One region of the Pseudomonas sp. GW822-FHT02E03 genome, then DNA from elsewhere that is predicted to be linked to it. Evidence: predicted binding sites of a transcription regulator. Region 1 holds the regulator's gene; the other holds the start of a gene.

Region 1 (7,024 bases):
GCTGCGCTGGTTTAAGTCTTCTGTAAAAACAATCCAGGGCTGACTATGGGCACTGAAACACTGGCGGTCGGAAGTGGACGAATGTTTCGTTACGCACTGGAATCGCTGTTACTGCTGGCGGGCATGACGTTATTGGCTGCTCAAGGGCTGAGCTGGCTGGACCTCGAACCGAAACTGCAGCGCGCCCTGCAAGGCGGGGCGATTTGCGCCTTGGGCACGGCTTTGGGCGCGGTGCCGGTGCTGGTGATTCGGCGGATGCCCCAGGCAGTCAGTGATTCGCTGCTGGGTTTCGGCGCCGGAGTGATGCTCGCGGCGACGGCGTTTTCGCTGATCGTGCCCGGCATTGCCGCGGCTGAAAGCCTCGGGCTGACGCCTTGGGCGGCCAGCGGCCTGATCAGCTTCGGCATCCTTCTGGGCGCATTCGGGTTGTTTCTGGTGGATCGCAGGGTGTCTGGCGCTGCGCCCGAAATGCTCGTGGGGACACTGAAGCGATCGGTGATTGCACCGCGGATCTGGTTGTTTGTGTTCGCCATCATCGCCCACAACATCCCGGAAGGCATGGCGGTCGGCGTCTCGGCCGGTGGTGGCATGCCTGACGCCGACAGCCTGGCCATGGGCATCGCCTTGCAGGATGTGCCGGAAGGGCTGGTGATCGCGTTGGTGTTGGCCGGAGCAGGGGTGTCGCGGGTCAAGGCGTTCCTGATCGGTGCCGCGTCAGGGTTGGTCGAGCCGGTCTTCGCACTGTTGTGCGCCTGGCTGGTGAGCCTGGCCGAACTGTTGTTGCCGTTGGGGCTGGCACTGGCGGCCGGTGCGATGCTGCTGGTGGTGACTCACGAAGTCATCCCCGAATCGCGCCGCCATGGTCACGACAAACTGGCCAGCCTTGGGCTGCTGATCGGGTTTTGTCTGATGATGGTGATGGATACCGCGTTGGCTTGAAAAACAAGAAAAGATCGCAGCCTCGTTTCACTCGACAGCTCCTACAAGGATCGGCATACCGTAGGAGCTGTCGAGTGAAACGAGGCTGCGATCTTTTGCTGTTTATTCGCCTTCGTCGAAGAAGTTATTGATCAGTGCCACCAATGCATCCAGCGCTTCCTGTTCCTGCTCGCCTTCGGTATTCAGGTGAATTGTGGTGCCTTTGCCAGCGGCCAGCATCATCATGGCCATGATGCTTTTGCCGTCGATCATTGATTCCGGTGTACGGCCAACCCTGATCTGGCAAGGATACTGACCCGCTACCCCAACGAATTTTGCAGACGCGCGGGCATGCAGGCCCAGCTTGTTGATGATTTCGATTTCCAGAGCAGGCATCGCGATGTGAATCCTTTAGCTGAGGTCGCGGTGGCGGACCTGGACGTTCTTCAGGTTTTTTTGCAGGACCTGACCCAGACGTTCGGTCAGGTAGACAGAGCGGTGATGCCCGCCAGTGCAGCCAATGGCAATGGTGACATAGGCGCGATTGCTGGCAGCAAAGCGGGGTAGCCATTTGAGCAAGTATGAGGAAATGTCCTGGAACATCTCTTCGACGTCCGGCTGTGCCGCCAGGTACTCGGCCACCGGTTGATCGAGCCCGGACTGTGCCCGTAGCTCCGGCTTCCAGTAAGGGTTGGGCAGGCAGCGCACGTCGAACACCAGATCGGCGTCCACCGGCATGCCACGCTTGAACCCGAAAGATTCCACCAGGAACGCAGTGCCGGGCTCCGGCTGATTCAGCAGGCGCAGCTTGATGGTATCGCGTAGCTGATACAGGTTCAGATTGGTGGTATTGACTTTGAGGTCAGCCAAATCGGCGATAGGCCCCAGCAGATTGGTTTCGTCCTCTATCGCCTCCGCCAGCGAACGATTGGCGCTGCTCAACGGGTGACGACGGCGAGTTTCCGAAAAGCGCTTGAGCAAGGTTTCTTCGTCAGCGTCCAGATACAGCACATCGCACTGGATATGCCGGCTGCGGACCTCTTCCAGCAATTCGGGGAACCGTGACAGATGGCTCGGCAGGTTGCGCGCATCGATGGACACGGCCACCAGCGGTTGTGCCAGTTCGGTGTGAATCAGCGCACGTTCGGCCAGCTCCGGCAGCAAGCCGGCAGGCAGGTTGTCGATGCAGTAGTAGCCGTTGTCCTCGAGCACATCGAGGGCGGTACTTTTACCTGAGCCGGAGCGGCCACTGACGATGATCAGGCGCATGATTAGTGACCGTTCTGCTCGTCCAGGACAACCTGATACAAGGCTTCGTTGCTCGGGGCGCTGCGCAGTTTTTCACGCACTTCCTTGCGATCCAGCATGCTGGCAATCTGGCGCAGCAATTCCAGGTGTGCATCGGTGGCGGCTTCCGGGACCAGCAGCACAAACAGCAAGTCAACCGGGGCACCGTCGATGGCATCGAAATCGATAGGGGCTTCCAGGTGCAGCAGCGCACTGATTGGCGAGGTGCAGCCTTTGAGCCGGCAGTGGGGGATGGCGATGCCGTTGCCGAAACCGGTAGAACCGAGTTTCTCACGGGCAATCAAGGCCTCGAAGACGTCCTGCATTTCCAGATCCGGTACTTCGCGGTGGATAAGGTTGGCAATTTGCTCGAGGGCTTTCTTTTTACTGCCACCCGGCGCGTTCACTTGGGAACGGCCGGGGGTCAGGATGGTTTCTAGTCGGATCATGGATTGGGGGTGTTAACGACCGGTCGCGCCCTGGAGGAGGCTCTGGGTCTTTTCCTTATGCTTTTTAAGTTGGCGATCCAGCTTGTCGGTCAGCAGGTCGATGGCGGCATACATGTCCGTATGCTCGGCATTGGCGACCACTTCTCCGCCGGGAATATGCAGCGTGGCTTCGATCTTCTGCAGCAGTTTTTCGACGTTCATCGTGACTTGCACATTGGTGATCTTGTCGAAATGCCTCTCTAATCGGTCGAGTTTTTCGCCGATGTAGGTGCGCAGGGGTTCGGTCACTTCCAGTTGGTGTCCACTGATGTTGACTTGCATACAGCTTCTCCTTCGTTGCCAGTGCATAAAGCGGCAGGCAGAAATGCCTGCCACTGGAACGCTGTGGCGAGCCCGGCGGCTACATCAACCGCTTCCGTTCGCTGGAAGGCGCGATCCCCAGGGATTCGCGGTACTTGGCGACGGTGCGACGGGCTACCTGAATGCCTTGTGCCTCCAGTAAACCAGCGATCTTGCTGTCACTCAACGGCTTTTTCTGATTTTCCGCGGCAACCAGTTTTTTGATGATCGCGCGGATCGCCGTGGACGAGCATTCACCGCCTTCAGAGGTACTGACGTGGCTGGAAAAAAAGTATTTCAGTTCATAGATGCCCCGTGGGGTATGCATGAATTTTTGCGTGGTTACCCGTGAAATCGTCGATTCATGCATGCCGACTGCTTCGGCAATGTCATGCAGCACCAACGGCTTCATGGCTTCGTCACCGTATTCGAGAAAGCCGCGTTGATGCTCGACGATCTGGGTGGCGACTTTCATCAGGGTTTCATTGCGGCTTTGCAGGCTCTTGATGAACCAGCGAGCCTCCTGCAGCTGATTACGCATGAAGGTGTTGTCAGCGCTGGTATCGGCGCGGCGCACGAAACCGGCATATTGGGCATTGACCCGCAGGCGTGGCACTGATTCCTGGTTCAGCTCCACCAGCCAGCGCTCGTTGTCCTTGCGCACGATCACGTCGGGAACGACGTATTCGGCTTCGGTGGACTCGATTTGTGAACCCGGGCGTGGGTTGAGGCTCTGGACCAATTCGATGACCTGGCGCAGCTCATCTTCCTTGAGCTTCATGCGGCGCATCAGCTGGCTGTAATCGCGGCTGCCGAGCAGGTCGATGTAATCGGTGACCAGGCGCTTGGCTTCGGCCAGCCAAGGGGTCTTGGCGGACAACTGGCGCAGTTGCAGTAGCAGGCATTCACCGAGGTTGCGGGCGCCGATGCCAGCGGGTTCGAATTGCTGGATGCGGTGCAGGACGGCTTCGATTTCGTCCAGTTCGATGTCCAGTTCCGGGTCGAACGCTTCGAGGATTTCCTCGAGGGTTTCGTCCAGGTAGCCCTGATTGTTGATGCAGTCGATCAGGGTTACGGCGATCAGGCGATCGGTGTCGGACATCGGTGCCAGGTTCAGTTGCCAGAGCAAATGGCTTTGCAGGCTTTCACCGACCGATGTGCGGGTGGTGAAATCCCACTCATCGTCATCGTTGCTAGGCAGGCTGCTGGCGCTGGTCTGGTAGACATCCTCCCAGGCTGTGTCGACGGGCAATTCGTTGGGGATGCGCTCGTTCCAGTCGCCTTCCTCAAGGTTATCCACCGTCGGGGCGGTTTCCTGGTAGGAGGGTTCCTGAATGTCGGCGTTGGGTTTCTGTTCGGCGCTATCGGCCAAGGGGTCGGCGTTATCGAAGTCGTCGCCTTCTTCCTGGCGTTCGAGCATCGGATTGGACTCCAGAGCCTCCTGGATTTCCTGTTGCAGGTCCAGGGTCGACAATTGGAGCAGGCGGATGGCCTGTTGCAGCTGCGGTGTCATCGTCAGCTGCTGGCCCATTCTCAAGACTAGCGATGGTTTCATGGCAGGGGCTTAACACCTTATTCGCCGGCGCACATGCGCCATCCACTACAGGGCGCCGAAGCGCCAAACATAAGCAAATTATATGCCCGAAACTGAAGTGTTTGCCTAGAGCGCTGTAACAATAAAAAGTTATTGATTTTTTATTGAAACGAGCGCCCCTTCGACGACCCGGGCACCTCAGGTGCTTACAGGCGGAACTCGTGGCCCAGATACACTTCCTTGACCAGTTCATTGGCGAGGATGGTGGCGGAGTCACCTTCAGCAATCAGTTGGCCATCGTTGACGATGTAGGCGGTTTCGCAGATATCCAGGGTCTCACGAACGTTGTGGTCCGTGATCAGCACGCCAATGCCTTTAGCCTTGAGGTGATGGATGATCTGCTTGATGTCACCCACCGAAATCGGGTCCACGCCGGCGAAAGGTTCGTCGAGGAGGATGAATTTCGGGTTGGTAGCCAGTGCCCGGGCGATTTCCACACGGCGGCGTTCACCACCGGACAGGCTCATGCCGAGATTGTCGCGGATGTGATGGATGTGAAATTCCTGCAGCAGACTTTCCAGCTCTTGGCGACGACCGGCCTGATCGAGCTCCTTGCGGGTCTCGAGGATGGCCATGATGTTGTCGGCCACCGACAGTTTGCGGAAGATCGACGCTTCTTGCGGAAGATAGCCGATGCCCGCCTTCGCACGACCGTGCATCGGCTGGTGGCTGACGTCCAGGTCATCGATCAGTACGCGGCCTTGATCGGCCTGTACCAGGCCGACAATCATATAGAAACAGGTGGTTTTACCGGCGCCGTTAGGGCCAAGCAGGCCGACGATCTGACCGCTGTCGATGGACAGGCTGACGTCGCGCACGACCTGACGGCTCTTGTAGCTCTTGGCCAGATGCTGAGCTTTCAGAGTTGCCATTACTGGGCCTTTTGCTCGTCGGTTTTCTTCTTCGGCTGGATCACCATGTCGATGCGAGGGCGTGCCTCGGTGACCTTGTTACCCGTGGCGCGACCGGCGCTCGCAAGCTTTTTGACCGTGTCGTAGACGATTTTTTCGCCTTGGGTGACGTTGTTGTCCTTATCGATGACCTTGGCGCGATCGATCAGCACTACGCGGTTTTGCGAGGCGTGGTACTGGATAGTTACGCCGTAGCCCTGGACCGGCTTGGTATCGCCCGCCGTTTGCAGTTGCTCGAAGTAGGCGAGGTTGCCCACCGAAGTCACCACGTCGATGTCGCCGGTAGGGGTGCGGGTGATGGTCACGGTATTGCCGGTGACCTTCATCGAGCCTTGGGTGATGATCACATCGCCCTTATAGGTGGCAACGCCGTTCTTGTCGTCCAGTTGGGCATCGTCGGCCTGAATGCGGATAGGCTGCTCTTGATCGTTCGGCAGAGCCCAGGCGCTCACGCTTCCCAGTGCTGCGCCCAGACTGAGCAAAATAGGGAGAGTTTTAACGAGCCTCATACTGTCCTCTTACGTTCGATAGCAGGTGTATCCTGCTTTCTTTCAGGTACGCTTTCATTCCGTTGCCTGTCGATACACCGCCAGCGCCGTCGATTCTAACGGGTTGATCGGTCTGCGCATATTGCTGCTGCGGGAACACTGTCATACGGGTGGTGGTAATCAGGGTTTTACGGTTTTTTTCGTCGAAACGCGTGATACGTACCGAGTCAATCAGCTCGACCTGAGTGCCGTCCGGGTTGACTTCGCCGCGCTCGCTCTGGACGTGCCAGGGGAATTCGGTGCCACGGAACATGTTCAGGTCCGGATTGGTCAGCAACGTCACCTCGCTCGCTTTCACGTGTTCGACCTTGTCCGACGTCATCTCGTATTGCAGTTTGCCGTCGGGCAAGTACTGCACGCTGTGGGCGTTGATGGCGTAATAGTCGATCGCGGTTTCATCGACCTTCACCACCGGCTTGTCGAGGAAACGCTCCGGGCTGATGTTCCAGTAGCCGACCGCTGCAAAAATCGCGGCGATGCAACCGAACACCAGGATGTTACGAATTTTCTTGCTCAGCATGATGGGCTCACAGGTATGCGGCGTTGGCCGCATCGAGGCGGCCCTGGGCGCGCAGGATCAATTCGCAGAATTCGCGAGCGGCCCCCTCGCCACCGCGGGCCTGGGTGATGCCGTGGGCGTGTTCGCGCACGAAACTGGCGGCGTTGGCCACTGCCATGCCAAGGCCTACGCGGCGAATCACCGGCAGGTCCGGCAGGTCGTCGCCCAGGTAGGCCACTTGTTCATAGCTCAGGTTGAGCTGGCCAAGAAGTTCGTCGAGCACCACCAGTTTGTCTTCGCGACCCTGATAAAGGTGCGGAATGCCGAGGTTCTTCGCGCGCCGTTCAACCACCGGGGTCTTGCGGCCACTGATGATAGCGGTCTGCACGCCTGCGGCCATCAACATCTTGATGCCCTGGCCGTCGAGGGTGTTGAACGTCTTGAATTCGCTACCGTCTTCGAGGAAGTACAGGCGCCCG
Region 2 (7,024 bases), on a different contig from region 1:
GCGGTGTAGATCACCGTGAAGCCCACGCCTTTGCATTGAATCCAGACTTGAGCAGCGATGTCGGTAACGGTGCCGAAGCCACCAAGGGCCGGTGCCGCGAACACGCCAGTCAGGATTGCGCCGAGGATACCGCCGATACCATGCACGCCGAAGGCATCCAGGGAATCGTCATAACCGAGTTTGCGTTTCAGGGTGGTGGCGCAGAAGAAGCACACCACGCCCGCCGCCAGACCGATCACCAGAGCGCCCATCGGGCCCACGGTGCCTGCCGCCGGAGTGATTGCAACCAGACCGGCCACCACACCCGAGGCGATACCCAGTGCGCTTGGCTTGCCGTGAGTGATCCACTCGGCAAACATCCAGCCCAGCGCCGCAGCAGCGGTGGCGATCTGGGTGACTAGCATCGCCATGCCGGCAGTGCCGTTGGCGGCGGCAGCGGAACCGGCGTTGAAGCCGAACCAGCCGAACCACAGCATCGCGGCGCCCATCAGGGTGTAGCCGAGGTTGTGCGGAGCCATCGGGGTGGTCGGGAAACCTTTACGCTTGCCCAACACCAGGCAGGCAATCAGACCGGCCACACCGGCGTTGATGTGCACCACGGTGCCGCCGGCGAAGTCGAGAACGCCCCAGTCCCACATCAGGCCGCCGTTACCGGACCAGACCATGTGCGCGATCGGTGCATAAACCAGGGTGAACCAGATGCCCATGAAGATCAGCATGGCGGAGAACTTCATCCGCTCGGCGAACGCACCGACGATCAACGCGGGGGTGATGATGGCGAAAGTCATCTGGAAGGTGATGAAGACCGCCTCGGGGAACAGTGCCGCGGGACCGGTCAGGCTCGAAGGCGTGACACCGGCGAGGAACGCCTTGCCCATGCCGCCAAAGAACGAGTTGAAGTTGACGACGCCCTGCTCCATGCCGGTGGTGTCGAACGCAATGCTGTAGCCATAAATGACCCACAGAATGCTGATCAGACCGGTAATGGCGAAGCACTGCATCATCACGGAAAGAATGTTTTTCGAGCGAACCATGCCGCCGTAGAACAGCGCGAGACCGGGAATGGTCATGAACAGCACAAGGGCTGTCGAGGTCATCATCCAGGCGGTATCGCCGGAATTGAGGACTGGGGCCGCCACTTCGTCTGCCGCCATGGCCAGGCCGGGCATTACGAGGGACAACAGGGCTCCTAGCCCTGCGAATTTACGCAGAGTCATATTGTTTTCTCCTGGGGCGTTGGGTTTGTGGCGGCTTAGATTGCGTCGGTATCGGTTTCGCCGGTACGGATGCGAATCGCCTGTTCCAGATTGACCACGAAGATCTTGCCGTCACCGATCTTGCCGGTGTTGGCGGCCTTGGTTATCGCCTCGATAACCCGGTCCAGATCCTTGTCGTCAATGGCGACATCGATCTTCACCTTGGGCAGAAAATCGACCACGTACTCCGCGCCGCGATACAGCTCGGTGTGACCCTTCTGCCGACCGAAGCCTTTGACCTCAGTAACGGTAATGCCCTGCACGCCGATCTCGGACAGCGACTCGCGCACGTCGTCCAGTTTGAACGGCTTGATGATGGCAGTGACTAGCTTCATGAAAACTCTCTCCCGAATTGGTGGACTTGCCCCAGGAAAACAAACCCGACTCAAGTCTAAGCGCAGTGCCTGGCTTTGTAACGCATCGTTCGGCCTTACCTGCCCGTCCGACGCCAGCTAACCACTCCGCACGAAACTTCCCCCGTTCCGCTTGGCGCACTGCATTCGTCACAGCGACTGCATCAGTGCATGGGTCACCAGCGACTAAGCAGAAAGCTTGCCATCTATCCAAAACCCATTGATTTCAATACCTTGGCCGCTACCGAAGAGCCTCTCGCCCGATTGACGCAACCGTTACGCACAACAACAGTGCGCGGCCGCCCACTCGACTGCGCGAAAAGCGTGCATCGCTGCTGCCGAGATTGACTATAGACACTGCGTGATACACTGCCCGCCATTGTTGACAGGAACATTTCCCATGCTCGCGCCCAAAGACTTCCTCGACGCCCTGAGCGGCACCGCCTCCCGCCTCTTCAGCGGCGACACCCCACTGCCAAAAAGCGAAATCGAAAGCCAGTTCAAGGCTTTGTTGCAGAGCGGCTTCAGCAAGCTGGATCTGGTGAGCCGGGAAGAGTTCGACAGCCAGATGGTCGTACTGGCACGCACCCGCGCACGGCTCGAGAGTCTTGAAGCGAAAGTGGCGGAGCTGGAAGCGAAGCTCAATCCACCTGCTGACGCCGAGTAACTGATCGTTCCCACGCTCTGCGTGGGAATGCCGCCAGGGACGCTCCGCGTTCCGCTCCAGATGTGACGCAGAGCGTCACGGGATGCATTCCCACGCAGAGCGTGGGAACGATCATTCAGCGCTAATTCAAGGCTGAGTCCTACAAGAAAACCACCGCCGTCCGATTGCGCCGCAAAGCCCCGGTTCCTAAGCTAACCCAATGCTGAATGTTCAGCACTGGGTTTGGCGACCCGGAAGCTTAAGGCGCACGACGACCATCCGATGGCGGGCTTATTCCCGCCACATCGAGTCATGGCGGTTGTGCGTGGGAGATCTTCGGGTCTGCCGGGTTCCTTTTGCTCCGGTTCGCCAACCCGCGTACAGCTGCCACCCAATCGTTTGGCGACGATTGACGGCAGCCCCTTTTGCAAAAGGAGCTGTATCAATGAATAGCGATGACGCTTATCTGATTCCCCACATCTTCACCCGCCACAAACTCCACCTCCACGCCCTCCTCCTGGAAAACCAACCCTGGTTCAGCGCCCGAGACCTCGGCCGCCTACTCCGCCTCTTCCTCGACGAACGAGCGCTACGCAAACTCGATCCCGACCAACACCAAACCGTACAAATGCTCATCCACGGAGCCATCGAAAACACACTGCTGATCAGCGAATCCGGCGTCTACGCGTTACTGGTTTACCACTACTGCCCCGAATACCGAGGCCTGCGCGAATGGCTGACCCACGACGTGGTGCCAGCCCTCAGAGACGCCCAACAACCCACCTCAACCGAACGCCCGATTCTGAGCCTGCTGAATTGGCCGCAGATGTCGTTGAGTTTGCTGCACTGGAATAACCAGCCGTGGATTCGGCTGCAAGACGTTCCGCAGCTGCTGCCGAATGAGGAACGACCGCGAAGTCCGGTCAATGCGCCGTGGTGGAAGCGTGCTTCGCGGGTGCTGCAGTCTTTTTAATTACCCGAAGCTCACCCACGCTCGATTTCGGCTCTGCGCTGATCGTAGGTCGATTGCAGGTTTAGCCAGAACTCGGGCGTGGTTTTCAGGTAGAGCGAGAGCTTCTTTGCGAGCTCAGGACTGATACCACTCTCCTGCATCACAAGGGCTCTCACGTCACCCGCGCCTTCATTCAACAAGCTAGCTAGCCCAGCCGCCGTAATGCCCAGAGGCACTAGAAACTCCTTTTCAAGGATTTCGCCAGGGTGAATCGGCCGCATTCCAGAATTACTCATTTCCCCTCCTGAGGGCTCGATCAGCTGTGATCATAAGCAGCCACGTCGATCCGACAAGTGCGTTCGTGAGTTTTCACCGAAGTCCTTCATTTATCCAAGACCGGTCCTACAAAAAACTAGCTGCCATGGCTGATTACGCCTAAATACTGGCCGCGACATAACCTTTGTAGCAGCTGCCGAAGGCTGCGTTCGGCTGCGCAGCAGCCGTGAAATCAGATCACGCAGTGCATCTGGCAGACCGCACAACTTGAATTTACGACTGCTGCGCAGTCGAACGCAGGCTCCGCCAGCTGCTACGGATTGCGTTACGGCTTAACTGACTGGAATCAGCTCCCCCAGCAACATCCTGCGAAAGTTTGGTTACTCCGTCGCCACGCTAAATCATCCGCCCACGACTACCCTTCAAAAAACCGCAGGAAGCGGTCCTCGTCAGCTCAAGGAACGACCATGTCCCTCTCCATCGTCCACAGCCGCGCCCAGGTTGGCGTGGAAGCGCCCGCCGTTACCGTAGAAGTCCACCTGGCCAACGGGTTGCCGTCACTGACAATGGTCGGTTTGCCCGAAGCCGCCGTGAAGGAAAGCAAAGACCGGGTGCGCAGCGCGATCATCAATTCCGGCCTGCAATTTCCGGCACGGCGCATCACCTTGAATCTCGCTCCCGCCGATCTGCCAAAGGACGGCGGGCGATTCGATCTGGCGATTGCCTTGGGAATTCTCTCGGCCAGTGTGCAAGTGCCAACATTGACGCTGGATGACGTGGAGTGCCTGGGAGAGCTGGCACTGTCGGGCGCAGTGCGGGCAGTTCGTGGGGTGTTGCCGGCAGCGCTGGCGGCGCGCAAGGCCGGGCGCACGTTGGTGGTGCCGCGGGCGAATGCCGAGGAGGCGTGCCTGGCTTCGGGGTTGAAGGTGATTGCGGTGGATCATTTGCTGGAAGCGGTCGCGCATTTCAATGGCCACACGCCCATCGCCCCCTACGCGTCCAACGGTTTGCTCTACGCCAGCAAACCCTATCCAGACTTGAACGAAGTGCAAGGGCAACTCGCGGCCAAGCGAGCCTTGCTGATTGCGGCGGCAGGGGCTCATAACTTGCTGTTCAGCGGACCGCCGGGGACGGGGAAAACGTTGTTGGCGAGTCGTCTGCCGGGGCTGTTACCGCCATTGGCCGAGAGTGAGGCGCTGGAAGTCGCGGCGATTCAATCGGTCGCCAGTTGTGTGCCGCTAAGTCATTGGCCACAGCGTCCTTTCCGACAGCCACACCACTCCGCGTCAGGCCCCGCACTGGTGGGCGGCGGCTCGAAACCGCAACCCGGCGAAATCACCCTCGCCCACCATGGCGTGCTGTTCCTCGATGAGCTCCCGGAATTTGATCGCAAGGTATTGGAGGTATTGAGAGAGCCACTGGAATCCGGCCACATCGTGATTTCCCGCGCCAAGGACCGCGTACGCTTCCCGGCACGCTTTCAATTGGTCGCGGCGATGAATCCTTGCCCCTGTGGATATCTTGGCGAGCCCAGTGGTAAATGCAGTTGTACACCGGACATGGTCCAGCGTTACCGCAACAAACTGTCGGGGCCACTGCTGGACCGCATCGACCTGCATTTGACCGTAGCCCGGGAAAGCACGGCGCTGAACCCGATCAAGGCCGGTGACGACACGGCCAGCGCTTCTGCCCTGGTTGCCCAGGCCCGGGAGCGTCAGCAACAGCGTCAGGGCTGCGCCAACGCCTTTCTCGACCTGCCAGGGCTACGCCAGCATTGCGCGTTATCCAAAGCAGATGAAGGCTGGCTGGAAAGCGCCTGCGAGCGACTAACCCTTTCGCTTCGTGCTGCTCACCGCCTACTGAAAGTCGCCCGCACCCTGGCGGATCTTGAACAAGTAGACGCTATCAGTCGCAGCCACGTAGCCGAAGCACTGCAATATCGGCCATCAGCACCCAGCTAGAGACGCAACAGGTTGGCATCGGATGCACCCGTTCGTCCCAGGCGCCTTGCCGCGCGCCTGGTTTTTCGCCCAATGACGGACATCAGCCTGGTAGTAGCCCGGAGTAACAGGGTTAACGATAGACAGGATGACGGCGGCAGAGCTCCACCACCTGTTCGCGCACGTGGTGCCCGACCCTTTCGCTGTCGCCGTTTTCCAAGGCGTCCAGGACGTCGCACAACCAGCCCGCCAATTGTTCACATTCGATCACGCCGAAACCACGGGTAGTGATGGCTGGGGTACCGATGCGCAGCCCGGAAGTCACGAACGGTGAGCGTGGGTCGTTGGGCACCGAATTCTTGTTAGCGGTGATGTAGGCATTGCTCAGGGCCGCATCAGCTTCCTTGCCGGTATAGGGCCTGTCGGACAGGTCGATTAGCATCATGTGATTATCGGTGCCACCGGAGACGATCTTGTAACCACGCTCTTGCAGCACGGCCGCCATGGCCCGGGCGTTGATCACCACTTGGGTCTGATAGGTTTTGAACTCGGGCCTCAGTGCTTCCTTGAAAGCGACGGCTTTGGCGGCGATCTGGTGCATCAATGGGCCGCCCTGAACACCCGGGAATACCGCAGAATCGAGTTTTTTGTAGAATGCTTCATCTTGCCCCTTGGACAAAATCAAGCCACCCCGTGGGCCCCGCAGGGTCTTGTGCGTGGTGCTGGTGACCACATGGGCGTGCGGCAATGGGTCCGGGTATTCTCCTGCGGCGATCAACCCTGCGACGTGGGCCATGTCGACCCAGAAAATGGCTCCGACCTTGTCGGCAATCGCCCGCATGCGCGCCCAGTCTTTGTACCGGGAGTAGGCGGAAAAACCACCGATCAGCATCTTCGGCCGGGTTTCCAGGGCGATACGTTCCATCTCGTCGTAGTCAAGAAAGCCCGTCTCCGGGTCAAGGCCATAAGGAACGATCTTGTAATGACGGCCCGAGAAGTTTGAAGGGTTGCCGTGGGTCAGGTGGCCACCTTGGGCCAGGTTCATGCCCATCACCGTATCGCCGGGATTGATCAATGCCAGGAATACCGCGGCGTTCGCCTGTGCACCCGCATGCGGCTGCACGTTGGCGTAGTCGCAGTTGAACAGGGCCTTGACCCGCTCGATGGCCAGGCGCTCGGCCACATCGACATATTCGCAGCCGCTGTAGTAGCGCTTGCCTGGATAGCCTTCGGCATATTTATTGGTGAGCACGGTGCTCTGGATTTTCATCACCAGAGGGCTGGCGTAATTTTCGGAAGCGATCAGTTCGACGTGGTCTTCCTGACGATGTTCTTCGTTATGAATCGCCTCACACAGCTCGGCGTCGAATGCTTTAAGGGTCAGCGTTGAGTCGTACATATGAAGGGGTCCTTGGTTGGGAAAGTAAGCTGGTTTACAACGGTGCAGAGGGGATCGGATGGCTTCCTGTGTGCTCATCACTTTCCGAACGGGCATCCGCGGTCGGCCAGTAGTAGGCATCCGGCATGGCACGTGCGCCGAAGATGGCCTGACCGACACGCACCACAGTCGCCCCTTCTTCAATGGCGATTTCGAAGTCACC

What was found. Region 1 encodes sigma-54, which starts transcription at its own class of promoters, with help from an activator protein. Its sites were predicted from a motif close to ANTGGCATNNANNTTGCTNT; they were not measured.
Positions count from the first base shown of each region.
Region 2: the regulator sigma-54 is predicted to act here: its motif matches at 1,797-1,816, upstream of glnK (P-II family nitrogen regulator).

Region 1 is NZ_JBXAOA010000004.1:51,040-58,063, reverse strand. It holds gene AC1RQB_RS04540 (superoxide dismutase) at 1-15, shown strand, start outside; gene AC1RQB_RS04535 (ZIP family metal transporter) at 46-939, shown strand; gene AC1RQB_RS04530 (HPr family phosphocarrier protein) at 1,042-1,314, opposite strand; gene rapZ (RNase adapter RapZ) at 1,330-2,187, opposite strand; gene ptsN (PTS IIA-like nitrogen regulatory protein PtsN) at 2,190-2,654, opposite strand; gene hpf (ribosome hibernation-promoting factor, HPF/YfiA family) at 2,667-2,975, opposite strand; gene AC1RQB_RS04510 (RNA polymerase factor sigma-54) at 3,055-4,548, opposite strand; gene lptB (LPS export ABC transporter ATP-binding protein) at 4,734-5,459, opposite strand; gene lptA (lipopolysaccharide transport periplasmic protein LptA) at 5,459-6,007, opposite strand; gene lptC (LPS export ABC transporter periplasmic protein LptC) at 5,994-6,566, opposite strand; gene AC1RQB_RS04490 (KdsC family phosphatase) at 6,574-7,024, opposite strand, start outside.
Region 2 is NZ_JBXAOA010000002.1:118,623-125,646, forward strand. It holds gene AC1RQB_RS02430 (ammonium transporter) at 1-1,217, opposite strand, end outside; gene glnK (P-II family nitrogen regulator) at 1,253-1,591, opposite strand; gene AC1RQB_RS02440 (accessory factor UbiK family protein) at 2,010-2,276, shown strand; gene AC1RQB_RS02445 (BRO-N domain-containing protein) at 2,701-3,228, shown strand; gene AC1RQB_RS02450 (HigA family addiction module antitoxin) at 3,240-3,503, opposite strand; gene AC1RQB_RS02455 (YifB family Mg chelatase-like AAA ATPase) at 3,951-5,444, shown strand; gene glyA (serine hydroxymethyltransferase) at 5,557-6,822, opposite strand; gene AC1RQB_RS02465 (YggS family pyridoxal phosphate-dependent enzyme) at 6,857-7,024, opposite strand, start outside.